Regions from separate parts of the Paenibacillus sp. AD87 genome, predicted to be linked through region 1. Evidence: predicted binding sites of a transcription regulator. Region 1 holds the regulator's gene; each other region holds the start of a gene.

Evidence for each region. The regulator Rex, encoded in region 1, represses fermentation and respiration genes when NADH is low (regulators of the CRP and FNR family bind a similar motif). The targets are predictions, from matches to a motif close to TTGTGAAATATTTCACAA.
Region 2: a site for Rex is predicted at 2,952-2,969, ahead of gpAD87_RS26810 (formate/nitrite transporter family protein). Genes of this name have one in related genera too.
Region 3: a site for Rex is predicted at 2,155-2,172, ahead of pflB (formate C-acetyltransferase). Genes of this name have one in related genera too.
Region 4: a site for Rex is predicted at 3,721-3,738, ahead of gpAD87_RS26085 (cytochrome ubiquinol oxidase subunit I). Genes of this name have one in related genera too.

The regions. Positions count from the first base shown of each region.
Region 1 is NZ_LXQN01000007.1:1,363,268-1,368,665, forward strand. Features, by position in the region: gene dinG (ATP-dependent DNA helicase DinG) at 1-1,908, shown strand, start outside; gene gpAD87_RS06280 (redox-sensing transcriptional repressor Rex) at 2,134-2,787, shown strand; gene gpAD87_RS06285 (amidohydrolase) at 2,774-4,078, shown strand; gene gpAD87_RS06290 (cell wall elongation regulator TseB-like domain-containing protein) at 4,120-4,650, shown strand; gene gpAD87_RS06295 (hypothetical protein) at 4,954-5,398, shown strand, end outside.
Region 2 is NZ_LXQN01000019.1:710,774-716,171, forward strand. Features, by position in the region: gene gpAD87_RS26790 (ABC transporter ATP-binding protein) at 1-79, shown strand, start outside; gene gpAD87_RS26795 (hypothetical protein) at 170-442, shown strand; gene gpAD87_RS26800 (glutathione peroxidase) at 630-1,112, shown strand; gene gpAD87_RS26805 (FAD-dependent oxidoreductase) at 1,483-2,844, shown strand; gene gpAD87_RS26810 (formate/nitrite transporter family protein) at 3,057-3,911, shown strand; gene gpAD87_RS26815 (hypothetical protein) at 3,919-4,188, shown strand; gene gpAD87_RS26820 (molybdopterin-containing oxidoreductase family protein) at 4,366-5,398, shown strand, end outside.
Region 3 is NZ_LXQN01000007.1:1,177,775-1,183,172, reverse strand. Features, by position in the region: gene pflB (formate C-acetyltransferase) at 1-2,073, opposite strand, end outside; gene adhE (bifunctional acetaldehyde-CoA/alcohol dehydrogenase) at 2,844-5,398, opposite strand, start outside.
Region 4 is NZ_LXQN01000019.1:529,346-534,743, forward strand. Features, by position in the region: gene gpAD87_RS26070 (glycosyltransferase family 4 protein) at 1-1,221, opposite strand, end outside; gene gpAD87_RS26075 (glycosyltransferase) at 1,223-2,137, opposite strand; gene gpAD87_RS26080 (tetratricopeptide repeat protein) at 2,134-3,432, opposite strand; gene gpAD87_RS26085 (cytochrome ubiquinol oxidase subunit I) at 3,862-5,277, shown strand; gene cydB (cytochrome d ubiquinol oxidase subunit II) at 5,261-5,398, shown strand, end outside.

The DNA.
Region 1 (5,398 bases):
ACCATCAACCTGCAGGAGCAATTGAGAGAGCGGGATATTCCTATGCTGACCCAAGTGGTTCCGTTCCCGTTCAAGGCAGCGGTGTTCAAAGGACGTGGGCACTATCTGTGTCTGCGTAAGTTTGAGCATAAAATCAATAAACGTGAATTTGCTACACCGAAAGAGGATTACTTTACAGCGGCTCAGATGATTGTCTGGCTTACTCAGACGGAGACTGGAGACGACGAGGAGCTTAATCTAAGCGGGCGCGGAGGAGACTTCTGGGAGACGGTACAGAGTGAATCTGAGTCCTGTCTTGGACGTTCCTGTCCTTGGTTCCGCAAATGTTTCTATCACCGGGCCAAACATGAAGCCGGGCTTTCCGATATCGTCATTACGAATCATTCGAAATTGTTTACGGATGTCAAAGCAGCACATCAGCTGCTGCCAGCCTACGAAAGTCTCGTCATCGATGAAGCACATCATCTGGAGGACGTAGCAGGTAAGCACCTTGGTCTTCATATGAAATATTTCACGTTGGTTCATACACTGACCCGACTGTTTAAAGATAGCCGTAATGGCCAACTGCCGATGCTGCGTTCTCAATTGTCGGGTCATGAAAATTCGGTACAGTGGGGCTCCATGATTGATCAGATGTTCCCGCTTGCTGTCGAAGTTAAAGAGATGTGGGATCGACTAAGCGATGCCTTGTTCGGACTGCTGCCTGAACGCAGCGATGCTTCTCCAGGTGAGACAGGACAATTTTCTCTTAGACTGAAGCATTCGCAAAAACCAGCCAAATGGCAGGAATTGCAGGATGCTGAAAACCAAATCTATGTCACCCTAGGTGATTTGATTCGTAAAGGCGACAAGCTGCTGCTTGAAGTGAAAGAAGATCAGGATGATTATCAGTCCGATAGTCTGATTACGGATATCTCAGGTCTGCTCAAGGATTTGGCAACGATCAAGGATAATCTGCGTTTCTTCATGCGGATGGATGATGCCAATACCGTGTACTGGATGGAGGCCAGCGGGCAGTTCCGCAGTAAATCACTGCAACTCTATGCTGTTCCTGTCGATGTCAGTGCACAATTGAAGGATATGTTCTTTGATAAAAAGAAAAGCGTTGTGCTTACATCGGCTACACTTTCCGTTGACAAGTCATTTCAATTCATGATCGAACAGCTGGGTTTGCAGGAAGCTGCCGACAATAACCGTCTGTTAACGTCGATGCTACCGTCACCGTTCAATTATCGAGAACAGGCGCTGCTCGTCATTCCGCGTGATTTCCCAAGCGTGAAGGGCAGTGTAGGCGATGCCCACTTTGTGGATATGCTCGTGCACTCGCTTGCGGAAACGGCTATTGCGACTCGTGGACGCATGATGGTGTTGTTCACCTCCTACCGCATGCTGCGACAGGTCTATGACCCGCTTAAGGAGGCCTTGTCAGGCAACGATATCTCTTTGCTTGGGCAAGGGGTGGACAGCGGCAGCCGTTCCAAGCTTACACGTCGGTTCCAAGATGCTAAAGCAACGGTGCTACTTGGCACAAGCAGCTTCTGGGAAGGCGTGGACATTCCGGGAGAGGCTCTGACCTGTCTTGCTATTGTCAGACTGCCGTTCCAGCCACCGAATCATCCATTAGTGGAAGCGAAGAGCGAGCTTTTGCAGCAGCAGAAGAAAAACCCGTTTATGAAGCTATCGGTGCCACAAGCCGTCATCCGTTTCAAACAGGGATTTGGCAGACTGGTTCGTACAGGCAAAGACAGAGGCATTGTGATTGTATACGATACACGCGTTATTGAAGCGTATTATGGCAAGTACTTTTTATATTCATTACCTGGTCCCAAAATGGAGCACATGCTTACAGAGCAGATGGTTCCACGCATTTCGGAATGGCTCGAGAGACCAACCGAAGAGCAACAATAACAGATACGCTCTGTAGCTTCCATTATTGCAAGACGCCAGTGATTGGCGGTAAAATTGAGTAATTCATGTATTCGTTTCATGGATATGCGAGTAAAGCGATTAAAGCAATTATCCATTATATAACAAGGAGCATCCTGTTTAATTCAGTAATCATTTTGCATCGTTTTAGACAGGGTGCTCATCTTTTCATCTATCTATCGTGGCCTTGGTAAGGGGGAGCAATGAATGAAATCAGATAAAATTTCGGAAGCCGTGGTGCGTAGATTACCTGTTTACTTGCGTTATTTGAATGAACTGCATCAGCGCGAAGTCAATACGGTTTCTTCACAAGAACTTGGACTGAGGCTGGATTTGAATCCTGCCCAGATTCGTAAAGACCTGGCTTACTTCGGTGACTTTGGTCGTAAAGGGATTGGGTATGACGTTTCATATCTCATCGAGAAAATCCGCCATATTTTAAAAATAGACCAGCAGATCAATGTGGCTCTTGTCGGAGCAGGTAATTTGGGACATGCCTTGTCTAATTACAATGCCTACCTCAAAGACAACATGAAGATCGTCGCTGTATTTGATGCCTACGGTCCGAAAATTGGGAGTCAAATCAACAGTTTGACGGTACAACCGATGAATGAATTAACGGATTCGGTCAAAAAAGATAACATTCGTATAGGTATTATCACAGTTCCAGATACGGAAGCCCAAAATGTTGCAGATCAGCTAATTGAGTCAGGAATTGAAGCGATTTTGAATTTTGCACCAACAATTCTCAAAACCCCGCCGCATATTCGCATTCATCATGCCGATTTTACGACGGATTTGCTTAGTCTGGCTTATTACTTGGAGAATGGAAAGGACGACGAGGAAGATGACGACAAATAGATGGGTAATTCACAACGGCAAATTTGCCGTGAATGAGGGTACGAATTGGAACGTGGTTCAAGGTTTTATGGTTGTTGAAAATGACAAGATTGTGCATATTGGTGAGACATTGCCGGAAGGAGACGAAAGCCTGACAAAGGTGGACGGAAAAGGACTATTCTTCTTGCCGGGTCTGATCAATACGCATGGTCACGCGGCTATGTCACTTCTAAGAGGCCACGGAGACGATCTGGCGTTACAAGTATGGTTGCAGGAGAAAATGTGGCCAATGGAAGCCAAAATGACTTCTGAAGACGTATATTGGGGCACATCACTTTCCGTGCTTGAAATGTTGAAGGGTGGAACAACAGCTTTCCTAGATATGTATGATCATATGGATCAGGTTGCGAAAGTGGTGGAACAATCCGGGGTTCGGGCTGCTCTGGCACGTGGGGTAATCGGACTTTGCTCAGAAGAAGAACAACTGCGCAAGCTCGAAGAGTCCGCAGCATTTGCCCGTCAATGGAATGGACAAGCAGACGGAAGAATTACAACCGTAATCTCTCCACACGCCCCTTACACTTGCCCTCCGGATTACATAGAGAAGCTGGTACAGGTTGCTCATGATCTGAATCTGCCTTTGCATACGCATATGTCTGAAACGCTTCGCGAAGTGGAACAGAACGTGGCTGATTACGGACTGCGTCCAGTCGCACATCTGGAGCAGCTAGGATTTTTCTCCCGTCCATCTCTGGTTGCACATGCGGTACATCTGAATGATGAAGAGATCGAGATTCTCGCAAAGCATGATGTAGCAGTTTCCCACAATCCAGGTAGTAACCTGAAATTGGCTTCGGGTGTTGCACGTGTACCTGATCTGTTGAAAGCAGGCGTGACTGTGTCTCTGGGAACAGACGGACCAGCAAGTAACAATAACCTGGATATGTTTGAAGAGATGAGATTGGCTGCATTGATTCACAAAGGTGTGTCCGGTGACCCTACTGCAGTGCCGGCAGGGGAAGCGCTTCTGCTTGGAACTTCATATGGTGCTAAATCCATATTCCTGAACAATACAGGCGCTCTGCAAGTTGGCATGAAGGCTGACTTCATCGCGTTGAACATCGAACAAGCCCATTTCTATCCGCATACGGATCTGATTTCCCATACGGTCTACTCGGCATCGGCCAAAGATGTGGAGCATGTGTGGGTGGATGGTAAACAAGTGGTTAAACATGGCGAATGTCTTACGATGGATGAAGAGCGCATTCTGCGTGAGTCTCAGCTGGCATTTGACAGTTTGCTTGCCCGTTAATTACAAGGACAGCATCGTCATAGGGAAAGGAAGTTCGGCTTTTGAAGAAAAAAAAGAAGTGGATATGGATTTCGCTGCTGCTCCTGGTTCTGATTCTGTTTGGACTTCAGCGTTATTATGTCTATGTTACCCAAGATCAGCGCAAGGAAGAGGCGTTGGCCATACAGGCGGCCCAGGAACAGCTGGGGATTACGTCCCACGAAGAACTGAGTAAGTATGTCTGGGGGCAGAAAGACGGCGGAGACAACATATACTGGACCCTGATCGGCAAAAATAAGGATAACCAGGATGTCATGGTGTGGATCAAGTTTGATGAGAATAACAAACCCGTGACGGGAACCAATGCAGTACACGGTGAACTGTTAAAGAACGGCATGAATGAAGCTCAGATTCGAAATCGGTTCAGCTCTGAAGTTCCCGGTGGGGAGATCAAACGAATCATGCCAGGCGTTGTGAATGGAATCTATGTATGGCAAGTGTATTATAATGATGATACTCACAACTATTATCGGTTTTACCGCTTCAGTAACGGGGAACAGGTGGATCTGGTCTATACGATTCCGAACAGCTAGAAGTAGCAGACGTACTATCGTCTGAAGAGAATACATTAAAGAACCGGCAGACGGAAACCCGACTGGTCCGGTTCTTTGGCGTACTTTGTTGATCATTTTGGATTTGAATAGTTAAAATTAATAATTTATTCATATTTTCGCCTTAGATATTGTATATACGATGTGATATACTCAAATATGTATTCAAGGATACATCATACACAAATAAATCCTGTTAGGCACATCACAGGACATTACGTACACATATTCATATTCTTGCCTACAAGTTATAGGATGGGCCAAAATTTAGGAGGGGTAACTCACTTGAAGATAAAAGTATTGCCTATTGCTCTGACTGCCGTCATTTCAGCCGTTGTGTTGTTTGGAGGTTGGTTTGTGTATCGTCATGTGGCTGTGCAAAGCCCAATTGAAAAAATGGTTACCCAGTACGATGGAGTCAATGATGTTCAATTAACTATTAACCGCAATGATGTACAGTTGAAACTCGATCTGCAGCCGGATGTTGATCTGGGCAGGTTGGTACAATATATTCACAAAGAAGGACAAACCTTGATTGGCACTCGTTCGTTGAAGCTGGATGTCGTAGATCATTCCAACGAAGCATTAGAGAGCTGGTGGGGAAGCGCGATGTTTACCGTAGCACAAGCGATGGAGAACAAGCAATACACCGAAATTACACCGACCTTGTCTAAAATGGCTACAAATGGGATCAAGGTAAATACAGCCATGGATGACAATAATGTATATG
Region 2 (5,398 bases), on a different contig from region 1:
ACAAATGGTCATGAACAGTGCAATGGTTCATGCTGGAGGACTGACAGAGCAACGCGTTCGTCACGCTACAGGAAGTTAATGAAACGGGCCATATGTGGTCCTAAACTATAGAATGAAGCCGCTGTGCATTACGCACGCGGCTCATTCGCATTCTAGGAGGTCTACAGGAATGGGAGAAATCAACTACACCTGGTTACAGCAATATGGACGAATAACAACCGGGATGATCGATGAACCAGTCTTTGGCATGCCTTTGACGGCATTGAGACATCCGGAGCAGGCCAAGCTTATGCTGGAAGCTTATAATGAGCATCTTCGTGCCGACTCTCTTCGCTCTGCGGCTGTTTATTTCATGCATTCGGTTCGTGGCCTGATGATTGGGGTGACGAAGGCAGAGCGGCAAGAGCGGTATGATGCTATTTTGGTTGCGAAGTCAGGCTAAAAAGGTATATGTCCATGTCGATGGACAAAATTTGATTCTACGCATGAACTTGGGCAGGGTTTAATCGCAGACTTGGTAATTGACCGCCTCAGGTCTATAATATAGAGACAGGCTGTGTGCCGCATGCTTATTCGGTACAGTACATACAGCAGCCCAACCTACATCTTACTCATGGGAGGAATCAGTCATGTCCGTATATTCGTATCAGGCGGTAACGACCGCAAATCAGGAAGTTTCACTCGATTTGTATCAAGGCAAAGTGTTGGTGATTGCCAATACAGCCAGCAAGTGTGGGCTGACTCCACAATACGGTGAATTGCAGAAGCTCTATGATCGCTATCGTGATCAAGGCTTGGTTGTATTGGGATTCCCTTGTAACCAGTTCGGAGGCCAGGAGCCGGGTACCAGTGAGGAAGCAGAATCATTCTGCCAAATCAACTATGGCGTTAATTTCCCGGTGTTTGCCAAGGTCGATGTAAATGGTGAAGATGCGCATCCATTGTTCAAGTATCTGCGTGAGCAGCAACCTGGTGTTGGCGAAGACAATAACATCCAATGGAATTTCACCAAATTCCTCGTGAATCGTGAGGGTGAAGTTGTAGGGCGTGTTGAACCAAAAGAATCCCCTGAAGCCATGACTGCAGAGATTGAAAAGCTGCTTGGCGTATAAAATAAACGAAGAAGCCTGCCTCCAGATTGGAGGATAGGCTTTTTTTGATACAATTTTTTAGTGCAAATATCCTCTTCATATAAGTGTCTCCTCAGTAGTTATTACGCTTATTTTGAGCATAAACCAGCCATAAGCAGGGAAAACTGAAGTCAATGGAGATTGAGTCGATGACTCGCTTGATCGTAAATAAACCACATCCGAAAAATTTATTTTGATTAACCCCTTGCAATGTGAAAAATATCACATTATAATAAGTGTACAAAGTGAAATAAATCACATAAGCAGTATTCATTTAGAAGTGAAATATTTCACAACCACAATGACGTTAAATTCAATTTTTTATTTATATACTCCAAGGGGGAACCTTATCATGAAAATCGCAGTTATCGGATGTACACATGCAGGAACCGCAGCCATCGTTAACACCGCCAAATTGTACCCGGATGCTACCATTACAGTGTATGAGCGCAATGACAACATCTCCTTCTTATCATGTGGCATTGCGCTTTATGTAGGTGGCGTGGTGAAAGATCCAGACGGATTGTTCTATTCTTCGCCAAACCAACTGGCCGAGCTCGGTGTCGTTACCAAAATGCTTCATGAAGTGACGTCAGTAGATGCTGCGGGTCACAAACTTCAGGCTAAAAACTTGAAAACAGGGGAAGAATTCGAAGATACCTTCGACAAGCTGATCGTGACCACGGGTTCATGGCCTGTCGTACCGAAGCTGGAAGGCATCGAGATGGACAACATTTTACTTTGCAAAAACTATAACCATTCCAACACGATTATTGAGAAAGCCAAGCATGCCAAACGTATTACTGTGGTAGGAGCCGGATATATCGGCATTGAGCTGGTGGAGGCTTTCCAAATGAACGGCAAGGAAGTTACACTGATCGATAGCGTGGACCGGATCTTGAACAAATATCTCGACCCCGAGTTCACGGATGCCATTGAAGAAACGTTGACCGGACACGGCATCAAGCTGGCGCTGGGCCAAACTGTTCAGAAGTTTACCGGAGAGAATGGCAAAGTGAACAAGGTCATTACATCCAAAGGAGAGTTCGATACAGACCTCGTTATTCTGTGCATTGGTTTCCGTCCAAATACCGAGCTGCTCAAAGGCCAAGTGGATATGCTGCCGAACGGTGCAATCATCGTGGATAAATATATGCAAACCAGCCAAAAAGACGTCTTCGCTGCTGGAGACAGCTGTGCAATTCATTACAACCCAACTGGCAAGGCAGCGTACATTCCACTGGCAACCAACGCAGTGCGGATGGGTACACTCGTAGCACGGAATCTTGTTCGTCCGACGACACGCTATATGGGTACACAAGGCACATCAGGAATTAAAATTTATGAGCAAAATATTGCAGGAACAGGCTTGACGGAAACATCTGCTGCGGATGAGGGTCTGGTGGTTGAAGCTGTAACGCTTGAAGATGCTTACCGTCCAGAGTTCATGCCAACGGCAGAGAAGCTGCTGCTCAAAGTAATCTATGAACAGGCTACACGCCGCATTGTTGGTGCGCAGGTGATGTCACAGGCTGATCTGACACAGTCGATCAATACGATCTCTGTCTGTATCCAGAACAACATGACGGTGGATGAGCTGGCCTTCATCGACTTCTTCTTCCAACCACATTACAACAAACCGTGGAACTTCCTGAACTCGGCTGGTCTTAAGGCGTTGCCTCCAGTAGAAGTAAAAACACCAGCGATGGTATAACCATATTATCTGAGAACTGCCGCATTCATTATGCGGTAGTTCTTTTTTTATTTTTTCTGCACACCAAGCAACATACAACGGAAATATTAAAATGTAGTTTTCAGACTTTGTGATAAAAGTAACAAACCTCTTGAAACCTTCGCGATACAATGAATATATCAACCAAACAAGTTGAATTATGATGTTCATGAACTGTGAAGGAGAGGATCGTTATGGCAGCAAAAACACCTCTTGAGGTTGCACAATATACGGTGTATACGGGGATGAAGAAAGCTCAAAATCCGGTGTCCTCCGTATTGATACTCAGTTTTCTGGCAGGCGCTTTTATCGCGCTTGGATTTCTGCTGGATATTCGGGTTATTGCTTCTGCTCCGGCCGAATGGGGCAGCTTGGTTAATCTGATTGGTGCAGCAGTGTTCCCGGTAGGTTTAATATTGGTGCTGATTGGCGGCGGGGAACTGCTGACAGGTAATATGATGGCTGTTCCACTCGCGACGATTGCACGTAAACTGTCCGCAGGCAACATGTTGAAGAATCTCACCTTAGTAACGATAGGTAATTTCCTTGGGGCGATCTTTGTGGCCTATGCGTTTGGGCATGTGCTTGGTCTGACGGCAGAGGGGGCTTATTTGACCAAAGTGGTGGATATGGCTGGACACAAGCTGGACGACAGCTTCCTTCAGGCTTTTATATCCGGGATCGGGTGTAACTGGCTGGTAGCTCTCGCGGTTTGGTTGTCTTATGCATCGGATACGATGAGTGGAAAAGTATTGGGCATATGGTTCCCAACGATGGCCTTTGTAGCTATTGGATTCCAGCACGTTGTCGCCAACATGTTCCTGATTCCTGCTGCGATCTTTGAAGGGCATTATTCGTGGGGACAATACGTCATGAATTTCATTCCGGTATGGCTTGGCAACCTGACGGGAGGGGCGCTGTTTGTTGCAGCTGCTTACTGGATGGTGTACCTGCGCAAGCATGAGCCGGAAGTGAAGCCTGAGATGGCCATGGCGGCGGCCCAGCCTGTGGAGTCGGAAGCCAGACCGATGTGGAGCAAGCAGGCGTAGCGGCATTTTGCACAGTAACCGAGTTAGCGGTGTAACCGTGGTGCGAGTGCGAGAACGAGTGGAAAGACGAATGCAAAGTAAACAGGAGGCGATTCTGATCTCGTTCAAGTCATGGCTGTCTGCTGTGATGGGCGGGAAAAGAATCGTTTTTTTTTGCAAAAAAATATCCACGCAAAATAAATTCGCCATGACAAGGTTCGGGGGAACGAAACCTGTTCATGGCGAATTTCGGGAGTGGTCCATGATATGGCATGAGGAGGAAGTGGGGAAACACTAGCCTAATGCCTTATTTTTAATTTACCCCTGAATTTCGAGATTGAATCAAAGGGAAAAAAGATTTTTTTAAAAAAAATTTTGGAGCGGTTGTGGCGTTAAAAAAAGACTGTTCTCTTTACGCGATTACCAGGAAGAAGATATGATATGAGGATAGCTTTGAAGGGGGAGGGACTTGTATATGATCGATCAGGAGAATGGCGTATTCCCGGCAGTTTGCCCGCTCGATTGTCCGGATACTTGCGGCCTGCTGCTTCATAAGGAGAACGGTAAGATCGTGAAGGTAGCGGGCAATCCGGACCATCCGATTACAAAAGGCGCCATCTGTAACAAAGTCCGAAATATGACGGAGCGGGTGTATCACCCCGAGCGGCTGCAATATCCGATGCGACGCATCGGAGCCAAGGGCGAAGGCCAGTTCGAGCGAATCAGTTGGGACGAAGCCATCGGCGAGATTACGGCGAAATTTAGTTCGCTGGCAGATACCTACGGACCGGAGAGCATCCTGCCCTACAGTTTCTATGGAAACATGGGCATTCTTGGTGTGGACGGCATGGATCGTCGATTTTTCAATGCATTAGGTGCGAGCAAGCTCGAACAGACCATCTGTAATGCAGCGGGAAATACCGGGTGGAAATATACGATGGGTGCGAACCGGGGAACCTTGCCCGAGGATACAGAGCATGCGGATGTCATTCTGGTGTGGGGAGGAAACATCGTCAGCACCAATATGCATCAGGTTGTTCTGGCCGAGAAAGCCCGCAAAAAGGGCGCCCAAATCGTCGTTATTGATGTCCATCGCAATCGGACCGCCCAATGGGGAGACTGGTTCATTCCACTTTACCCGGGTACAGACAGCGCATTGGCACTCGGATTAATGCATGTACTGTTCGAGCAGGGGTTGACGGATGAAGCTTTTATGCAAAAGTATACCGTTGGCCATGAGGCACTGCGTGATCATGTCCGCAGCTACACCCCGGGGCGCGTTTCGCGTATTACAGGTGTGCCGGAAGCGGACATCGTGAAGCTGGCTGAGCTGTATGGCAATGCGCAGGCAGCTCATATTCATATCGGCAATGGCCTACAGCATCACGACAACGGTGGCATGAACGTACGCAGCGTAGCCTGTCTGCCTGCCATTACAGGCCAGTGGCTAAAGCGCGGCGGTGGTGCCATTCGTACCAACAGCTACGCGAGCACGAATAGCGATGCGC
Region 3 (5,398 bases), 190 kb from region 1:
AAAATAACCGTCCATCATGGCAACCAGATTGGATTTACGTGTGTCTGACTCTTTTCCGAGTGCTTTAGGCACGATGGAGAATGTGTTAGAGATCCCGTCAAGGCTGTGTTCGTACGGCAATTTGGCTACTGAGCCAAGGGATGCCAGTGCACCTTTTTTGTCCCGACCATGCATTGGGTTAGCTCCTGGTGCAAACGGTTCGCCTGCTTTACGACCATCCGGTGTTGTACCTGTTTTCTTGCCGTACACTACGTTCGATGTGATGGTCAGTACAGACTGTGTTGGGATCGCATTACGATATGCTTTGTGTTTGCGAATCATGCCCATGAAGCTTTCCACCAGTTCTACCGCGATGCTATCGACACTGTCTTCATTGTTACCGTAACAAGGGAAGTCGCCTTCAATTTCAAAATCAATTGCGATGCCTTGTTCGTTGCGGATCGGTTTGACTTTCGCATACTTGATTGCGCTCAGAGAGTCTGCTGCAACCGAGAGACCAGCAATACCACAAGCCATCGTACGTACGATGTCGCGGTCATGTAAGGCCATTTCAATACGCTCGTAGCTGTATTTGTCATGCATATAGTGAATGACGTTGAGTGAGTTCATATACAGTTTGGCAAGCCATTCCATCATCGGTTTGAAACGTTTCATAACTTCATTGTACTCCAGCACTTCGCTTGTGATCGCCGGATATTCAGGTCCAACTTGTGCACCCGATTTCTCGTCACGACCGCCGTTGATTGCATACAGCAATGCTTTTGCGAGGTTGGCACGAGCGCCAAAGAACTGCATTTGTTTCCCGATCTTCATCGCAGATACGCAGCAAGCAATACCATAATCGTCTCCATAGATGGGACGCATCAGATCATCATTTTCATACTGAATGGAGCTCGTTTCGATGGATACTTTCGTACAGTATTGTTTGAAAGCTTCCGGAAGCTTGGTGGACCAAAGTACAGTAAGGTTCGGCTCAGGTGCAGGACCAAGGTTGTTCAGGGTGTGTAGGAAACGGAAGCTGTTTTTCGTAACACGGGTTTCTCCATTTACGGACATGCCTCCGATGGATTCAGTTACCCATGTTGGGTCTCCACTGAACAATTCATTATAATCCGGCGTACGCAGGAATTTGACGATACGCAGTTTCATAACAAAATGGTCAACCAATTCTTGAGCTTGTTCTTCAGTTAGCAAGCCTTCTTGCAAATCACGTTCAATGTAAATATCAAGGAACGAAGAAACACGTCCGAGCGACATCGCCGCACCATTTTGCTCTTTGATCGCAGCCAGGTAACCGAAGTAGAGCCATTGGAACGATTCTTTCGCGGTTGTGGCTGGCAAGGAAATATCAAAACCATGCATTTCACCCAGTTGTTTCAACTCTTGCAATGCACGAATCTGTTCGGAAAGTTCTTCACGGAGGCGAATGACATCTTCATCAATCACATCGACTTCAAGTGCATTCAGTTCACCTTTTTTATTTCGAATCAGGAAGTCCACGCCATACAGAGCTACCCGGCGATAGTCACCGATGATCCGGCCACGGCCATAAGCATCAGGCAGACCAGTAATAATTCCTGCTTTACGTGCTGCACGCATGTCGGATGTGTAAGCATCAAATACGCCCTGGTTATGTGTTTTACGGATGTTCGTAAATATATCAATAACGCCTTGAGGCATTTCAAAACCATAAGCTTCACAAGCATCAATCATCATGCGAATTCCACCGAATGGCTGAATGGAACGTTTGAATGGGGCATCCGTTTGAACACCAACAATCTGTTCTTTGGATTTATCCAGATAACCTGGTTGGTGGGAAACAATCGTTGCTGGCGTGTTTACGTCAACATCAAGTACCCCGCCGTTATCGCGCTCTTTTTTGGTAAGATCAGATACGATATCCCATAACTCTTTCGTATTCTGAGTTGCACCTGCAAGAAATGCTTCATCGCCATAGTAAGGTGATAAGTTGCGTGCCAGAAAATCATTCACATCTACGGATTTCGTCCATGTTCCTTTGGTAAAGTTTCTCCAGCCTGTTTGTTGTTTGACATCTTTTTCGATCACCGACATAGTAATCCCTCCACAAATTTGGATTTCCGGACACATGACAGGATGCTACACTCGTCTCATCTGTGCCCAGAGCCGCGATTAATGTGATAAATTTCACATGTAAGCCGGAACATGTTCTCTCTACTTGGGAACCGGAACCGCGGATGAATGTTTTTCTTACATTTTCAGTATACGTCTTTGCTCTTTCATCATCTGTGATTTTTATCACAAAGTTTGTGACCATCCTCACTCCACCTGTGCTGTGTCATGGTAAATCCTAAAAATTCACACTTAGCCACTGCGCGAACAGAACAACTTCCGATCAATGTTCAAACCCGATTTCCCCGATTGAACAATATAATTTGAACGAAAGGATATGTACACTGGCCACTCCGAGGATAGAACAACCTTCCGATCGCTGTTACCCCCAGATTTTTTTGATTCCCTTTTAAAAAGGTAAAATCCGGGGATAAAGGCGAGCGCTATCGCTTCTTCAGGTTTTTTCTCTCCTCTCCGTTATCGTGTAAATTTATGATTTAAACTATATAGCATAGAAGGTTGAAATCGTGCTTGAAAGAGAACGCTTCGCTTCTTCATTTTTTTTCTTCCCTCTTCGTTATGGTGTGAATACCTGGTTCAAAAAGTAACATCACGGATTCCGTGTAACCTCTTTTAAAAAAGACAACTGCAAGGAATACGTTTTACCTTTTTTACAGGAAAGACGGCAATCGGGGCTCCCCTTTCGGGGAACCCTGACTATATCTGCCTAAAACCTGCTGCTGCTTTAGTTGTTATTCAAACTTGCCGTAGAAAGCGTTGCGGTATACATCTGCCAGTTCAGTGACGAGTGGCAGTTTTGGATTAGCTGTGGTACATTGGTCCTCGAATGCGCGGTCTGCCAGATAATCGACATGTGCCTCAAAGTCTTTGGCATCGAATCCGATTTCCTGGAACGACTCTTCAATACCCAATGTTTTGTTCAGTTTGCGAATAGCATTGATGAGGCTGGTAACCCCTTCTTCTGTCGTACGTGCAGGCAATCCCAGAATGCGGGCAATTTCGGCATAACGCTCATCTGCAACAAAGTGCGAATATTTCGGGAACGATGCAAACTTCGTCGGTTTTTTCGCATTGTAGCGAATGACGTGCGGCATCAGGATCGCATTGGTACGTCCATGTGCGGTATGGTACTGACCGCCCCATTTGTGTGCCAAGCTGTGGTTAATGCCCAGGAATGCGTTGGCAAAAGCCATACCGGCAATCGTCGAAGCGTTATGCATTTTCTCACGAGCCAATTTGTCACCTTGCAGCGCAGATTGCTCAAGATATTGGAATACCAGTTGAATCGCTTTGATCGCGAGTCCATCCGTGTAATCATTCGCCATGACGGATACATATGCTTCAATGGCGTGAGTCAATACGTCCATACCTGTATCCGCAACAGCGGTTTTAGGCAGAGAGTAGACGAATTCCGGGTCTACAATGGCTACATCTGGTGTTAATTCGTAGTCTGCCAGTGGATATTTCGTATTGCCTTGATTTTTATCTGTAATAACTGCGAACGATGTTACTTCCGAACCTGTGCCCGAAGTTGTCGGGATCGCTACGAATTTCGCTTTCACGCCAAGACGTGGATATTTGTAGATCCGTTTGCGGATATCCATGAATTTTTGCTTCAAATCATTGAAATCCGTGTCAGGATATTCATAGAACAGCCACATCGCTTTGGCAGCATCCATCGGTGATCCCCCGCCGAGAGCGATAATGCAGTCTGGCTGGAAGCGGCGCATCATTTCCGTACCGCGGTCTACCGTTGTTGTGGATGGATCGGGTTCAACATCAGAGAACACTTCAATAGCTACCGGCATTTGACGTTGACGCAGATAGTGCTCTACTTTTTCCACATAACCAAGTTTGACCATCATGGCATCCGTAATAATGGCTACGCGTGTGATGTCCGGCATTTTGGCAAGATACTGTGTTGCACCTTTTTCGAAGTAGACTTTATTCGGCACTTTGAACCACTGCATATTCACGGTACGGCGAGCCACCCTTTTCACGTTGATTAAGTTTACAGCGGTTACGTTGGAAGAAGTCGAGTTACGTCCATACGATCCGCAGCCCAATGTCAGTGACGGCATGTTAGTGTTGTAGATGTCACCGATGGCGCCGTGTGTGGATGGCGAATTCACGATAATCCGTCCGGTTTGCAGGCGATCTGCGAATTTGCTAATGACTTCTTCGTTCGTCGAATGAATAACAGAGGAGTGACCCATGCCGCCAAAAGCAACCACTTCTGCTGCACGCTCAATCCCTTCAGCTGCCGTTTTCACTTTGTAACAAGCCAGTACCGGGCTTAGTTTTTCAGCCGACAACGGGAATTTTGTACCTACCCCTTCAATCTCGGCTACGAGAATTTTGGTGTTAGCAGGGACCTCGATACCGCACATTTGCGCAATGCTGACTGCAGATTGACCAACAATCGCCGGGTTCACCGCACATTTCTCAGCATTAATCGCACCTGCGGTCAGTTTCGCTGCCTCATCCTTGTTGACGAAGTAACAGCCGTTCGCGATCATTTTCTTTTTCACCTGATCGAAGATCGGTTCTTCGATGATGACTGCTTGCTCGGAAGCACAAATCATACCGTTATCGAACGATTTGGACAAAATCAGATCCGTTACTGCTTGATTGATATCTGCGCTTTTCTCAATAAAGCAAGGTACGTTCCCTGGCCCTACGCCCAGTGCTGGTTTACCACAGCTGTATGCAGCCCGTACCATACCTGATCCGCCTGTTGCCAGAATGAGCGCCACATCGTTATGATTCATCAGTGCGTTTGTGCGATCCATGGAAGGATCATCAATCCACTGGATACAATCCGCTGGAGCACCATGCTTCACTGCAGCATCAAGCAGGATTTTGGCGGCTTCCCGGCTACAGTTCTGTGCAGATGGGTGGAAACCGAAGATGATTGGGTTACGCGTTTTGATGGAAATCAGTGCTTTGAACATCGTGGTGGATGTCGGATTCGTTACCGGGGTAATCCCCATGATGATGCCGACAGGCTCCGCAATTTTCTGGAAGCTTTCGTACTCGTTATCTTCGATAACCCCTACTGTTTTGTCATATTTTATGCTATGATACACATATTCTGTTGCAAATATATTTTTGGTGATTTTATCCTCATACACACCCCGACCTGTTTCTTCCACGGCCATTTTGGCGAGCATCATATGTTTGTCCAGACCTGCCAGCGCCATCGCTTGCACGATGCGGTCAATCTGTTTCTGATCCATGGACATGAATGCTGCATGTGCTTTATTCGCTTTGTCAATTAACGTTT
Region 4 (5,398 bases), on a different contig from region 1:
ATCCTGAATCAGATCATTCAGACCGCCAACATTGGAAGCAACAACCGGAAGCCCACAGCTCATCGCCTCCAGACAAGCGTAGGATGTTCCTTCCGAGAAGACGGTCGGAATCACGGCGATATCTGCCTGATGGTAGGCCTCGCGAATATCCCGAAAATCATACGTGCGCTGTATAATTCGATCCGCATGGGGGTGCGTGCGATGCCAATACCGGAAGGATCGGCCCACCGTGCTGCCTTCAACCAGCTCTCCGGCAAATTCGACCTCTAGATCAGGAAAGGCACCGAGCAGTCGGTCAGCTGCCAGCATCATCGGAATAATGCCCCGTTCCATGCTGATGCGGCGTGGATATAAAATGCGCAGTGGACGGGAAGGGCTCACATGGATTGCGGCCGTTGTGTCATTCTCCTGCTCCTTCAAATGATCACCCGTTAGCACATTTGGCTGGTGACCAGCCATGCCCTGTCTGATATTTGGCGAGTCCAGTTCTTCAGCGATTACTGTCACCTCGGATCTGTCCGCCCGCACCATGCCGTTTCCATCGTTTCTTTCCCCCACGGATGACAAAGCATTCAACCCCGAGATGGCAGCTTCACTATGATCTTCATGACTTGCAAGATCCTTCTTCCATGCTGCCAGCCATTCTTCTTCCTGTTCATGCTCGAATGTACGCCTTGGCGGAGCAGGCGTGAAGTAGGAGGTATCCACTGCATTGGGAATGAGCACGACCTGACCGGGGTCGGCAAACGTACAAGCAGCACGGCAAAAGGTCTGAAAATGCGAATCGACCGACACGATGCGTACAAGTCCATCCAGTGCCAGCTGAATATGCTCCGCGACTTGCTGCTTGGTTTCGAGCGGCAGCGCGGGACGATCCCAGTTAATACCGTGGCAGATGCCGAGACTGCCCGGCTTGTAGGCAATGGGCTGCCACAGGCAGCTTGCATAGATCACAGGTCCTCGTGCTGCGGCAGCCATTCGGGCAAAAGCTTCGGGCACATCATTCATATCGTAGGCATATCCGTACACATCAATCTGTTCCGTACGGGTCTGAAAAGCTTCAAAATAGGACAACTGATGAACCTCGGGGATGTGTCCCAATCCGCGGATTACACTGCATAAATCAAGGACGTAACGCTCCAGACCGCCCCCGAACACCCGGCTGAATTCCCGGTTATATCCATCGGTGAAGCTGTGTGTCAATATGCTGACCACGCCCATTTCACTGCTCCTCCTTCCACGGAATCAGTCGGGGCTCCGGATCAAGAATCGATTCATAGTGCTCCAGGCTACCCCACTCGCCGTGTGGATCAATTCGTTTATAACGCAAATATTTCCGAACCCGATCCTCCAGACTTCCGGCCCAGCCAAGATGCTGGACTTTCAATTCTGTGCTGATTCCAGGCAATACAGTGCAGGGCAAGGGAAGACGAGGCACATGATGATTTTGCTGCGGATAAAAATAAGGATAACCTGGCATATAACGGACCAGGGAAGCGGTATGACGTCGGTGAAGCCCCCAAAGGTTATCTTCCCGATAGTGGGTTCGTCCGCCCCACATATCGTAGAAGCGGAAAGCGATCCAGTCCGCGTGATCCTGGTTAATCAGAGCGCGTATCGCTTTCTTCGCTTCCGTGCTGTATAGCTCATCGGCATCAACCGAGAGCAGCCAATCCGGGGAGGTACCTGCCGCTGCTTGCCATAGAGCGTTGCGTAATCGCCATTCCTCCGCAAATAATGGCTTTTCCAGCACTTCCAGACGAACGACCTTTGGATAGGCTCTGCATATATCGGGTGTTCCATCTGTGCTGGCATCGTCCACAATGACAATCTCATCTACGAATTCACTCAGATCGTCCAGCACTTCCTCCAGATATCGCCCGCGCTCGTTACGTACCTGAAGCATGGCGGTCAGTTTATTGCCCTGACTTTTACGAACCCGACGAACGGAAAACGGCTCTCTGAATAGGTCTGTATCCTGGTGTTTTGCAGCATGCTGCTGATCGCCTTGCCCCTCTGGGTCAGCATGCAGCGATTCCAGCGTTTCCGTTGGAGTATGAGTTGTTTCGGATCGTATATCCTTATGCACCATCGGTCCATTCACGTGTTGTCTGCGCTTCTTCGGGTCCAGCATCATGGCACCTCCCCCAGCAATTGCTGGACGGCTTGATCCAACAGCTCCATTTCGACGATTCGCGCAAGAGCATCTTCATCCTCCAGTGCCGTCTCCAGAAATTGTCTCACCGCCCCGTGACGTTCTCCGCGCAAAGCCAGAGCTAGACCCGATAATTGCCGATAATCCTGTCGGCTGGGGCTATCCTGAATATCCACTGCATGCACCAAATCTAATGCATCTTCCACACGTCCAGTCTCCTGATAGATACGAAATTTCCAATGCCGCGCCGTTTCGCCTCCGAGTTCATCCAAAATGTGCAATGCATTTCCATAATCATCATTCAGACGCAGCAGTTCTGCTCGGACAAGTTGTTCCTCCCCGGCCTCCAGCCAGCGACAGAGTTGTTCATAATGGTGCCGTTCCTGCTCGTTACTTGCGCTGATTCCATACACCTGCAGCGCATTCCCGATTTCCCCGGCCCTTGCATGAATGGCGGAGAGGAATCGATAGTGGGAGCTTACACAATCATCGCGCCCGTTTAATACCGCGTGAGAGAAGGCTTCCTTGAGTGAAGCGGCCGCTCTGGAATCCTCTAGCACATATTCATAGGCTGCCAGCAAAAAGGAAATCGTCTCATGGGCTCCTGCTTTGGACCGAAGCTGACGATAGAAGTCTGCACGCACACTGCATTGCAGCTGGGTGACCGTATCCTGAACACCCGAGAGGGTCTGTCGCAGCGCATGCAGGAATAGCAGTTCATAGTCCCGGAGAGGGACCTCGAGGTCATCCTTTTGCATGACACCAGCAGGAGAGATATCCTCTCCATTCAGCCAGATGGCGCGTACACCCTGGAATACCAGCTTCATATAGCGTGTTTCTGAAGTGGTGCCCACCAGATCGGCGATACCGACCAGTCTTGAAATGCAGCTCTCCCATAAGGGGGACTCCGCTTCTTCACCAACTGGCTCGGGAAGAAGTACAATACAGAGCTCCGGATGGAGCGAGGCTGTGGCGGTCAGCCAGTAGGGATGCGCAACCACAGCAACCGTACGGGGCTCCTGCAGCAATTGTTCTGCTTCGGGAAGCGTGATGACGGTGATATTCGCAGGCATTTCCTCGGAGCGCTCCAGGCTACTGACATAGTAGACAAGCCCTTCCGCAACCATCAGAGCAGCGATGTCTGGATAGGGAAAAGCAGACCATCCTCCCTTCCGGGGGAAAAGAACATAACGAAAGGCAGGCAGGGCCGTACTTGACTCTTCTATATCTACCCCTTGATAAGGCTCCGGGTCCGGGATCGGAGACAGCTCTTCCATCGATGAATCACCTCACTTGATTTGCATTTTTGTCCGTTCATGGATTGAAGCAGCACCATCTGATAAACATCGGATTGGCGCTGCTTTGAATGATATCAATGAATCCAATAATTCAATATGTAATGCCTTTTTTGCCCAGCGTATTTTATGCCTGACACTAACATATGGGCGTTCCGTCCTAAACATGAGCATCTTCCGTGAATAGACGAAGCTGGCAAGCTCTAAGATTAGGCTTATTTTTTTCTATTGTGTGACCATCGTCACTTTTTTTTGCTGACATGGTAGGGTTTGTGATAATTGTCACATGTATAAAATAGTCTATCTGGCACAATACGTTCATCAATACGTGTTTGGCTGACAGAAACTGAAGAAGGGGCTTCAATGCCAAATACGAAAACTGCGATATGAACAGAAAGAAGGGGTAACGGTATGGATCCGATCATGTTATCGCGTATCCAATATGCGCTCACAACGATTTTCCATTTCTTTTTTGTACCGCTGTCCATTGGTCTTGTACTGCTGGTAGCGATTATGGAGACGTTGTACGTAGTGAAGGGTAAGGAAGTCTACAAAACGATGGCCAAATTCTGGGGCAAACTGTTCCTGATTAACTTTGCCGTCGGTGTGGTCACAGGTATCTTTCAGGAATTCCAGTTCGGCATGAACTGGTCCGAGTATTCCCGGTTTGTCGGGGATGTGTTCGGTGCGCCACTGGCGATTGAAGCCTTGCTGGCGTTTTTTATGGAGTCTACCTTTATTGGGCTTTGGATTTTCGGATGGGATCGCTTGTCCAAGAAAGTGCATCTGGCCTGCATTTGGCTGGTATTCATCGGTACATTCTTGTCCGCGCTGTGGATTCTGGCAGCCAACTCGTTCATGCAGCATCCGGTTGGCTTCGAGATTAATAATGGCCGCGCCGAGATGAATGACTTCTTTGCACTGATCACCAATGGTCAGCTACTAGTGGAGTTCCCACATACGATCTTTGGCGCATTAATAACAGGTGCTTTTGTGGTAACCGGGATTAGTGCCTATAAGTTGATGAAGAAGCAGGATGTGGAGATCTTCCGGAAATCATTCAACATTGCCATCATAATTGGTCTGGTTTCCTCGCTGGGGGTTGCCTTCTCGGGTCACTTCCAGGCGCAATATCTGGTGGAGACGCAGCCGATGAAAATGGCAGCCAGTGAAGGAACATGGACGACGACGGAAGATCCGGCACCATGGACGGTGGTAGCCTTTGTTGATCCGGACAAACAGGAAAATTCCGGCGAGATCAAAATCCCAGGATTGCTCAGTTATCTGTCCTATAGCAAGTTCTCTGGCAGTGTCAAAGGCATGAAGGAGCTGCAAGCGGAGTATGAGCAAACGTATGGACCAGGGGACTATATTCCACCGGTACGGACGACGTTCTGGAGCTTCCGCATCATGATTGCTGCGGGCGGATTGATGATTTTGCTAGCGATATACGGTACCTATCTGGCGATGCGCCGCAAATTGGAGGGAGCAGGCAAATGGTTTATGCGCTTGATGGTGTTTGCCATCTCTCTGCCGTTTATCGCCAATACATCGGGATGGATTATGACTGAGGTAGGAAGGCAGCCGTGGACGGTATTCGGTTATATGACGACGGAAGCCGGGGTATCCCCGAACGTAAGCGCAGGTCAGATTTTGTTTTCCACCATCGCGTTTACAGTCACTTATGCAATCCTGGGAGCGGTGATGGTCTATCTGTTCGTTCGTGAAATCAAGGCAGGGCCATATGCAGTCGACAAGCCGGAGGAGCATGATGAATCGGCCGATCCGTTCGGCGTGGATGGGGGTTATTCTGTTGTCACTAAGTGAATTGTGGTTTTTGCTGATTGCCGTCTTGTTTGTTGGTTTTTTCTTTCTGGAAGGTTTTGATTTTGGTGTGGGCATGTCCACTGCAATGATTGGCAAAACGGATCGTGAACGTCGTACCCTG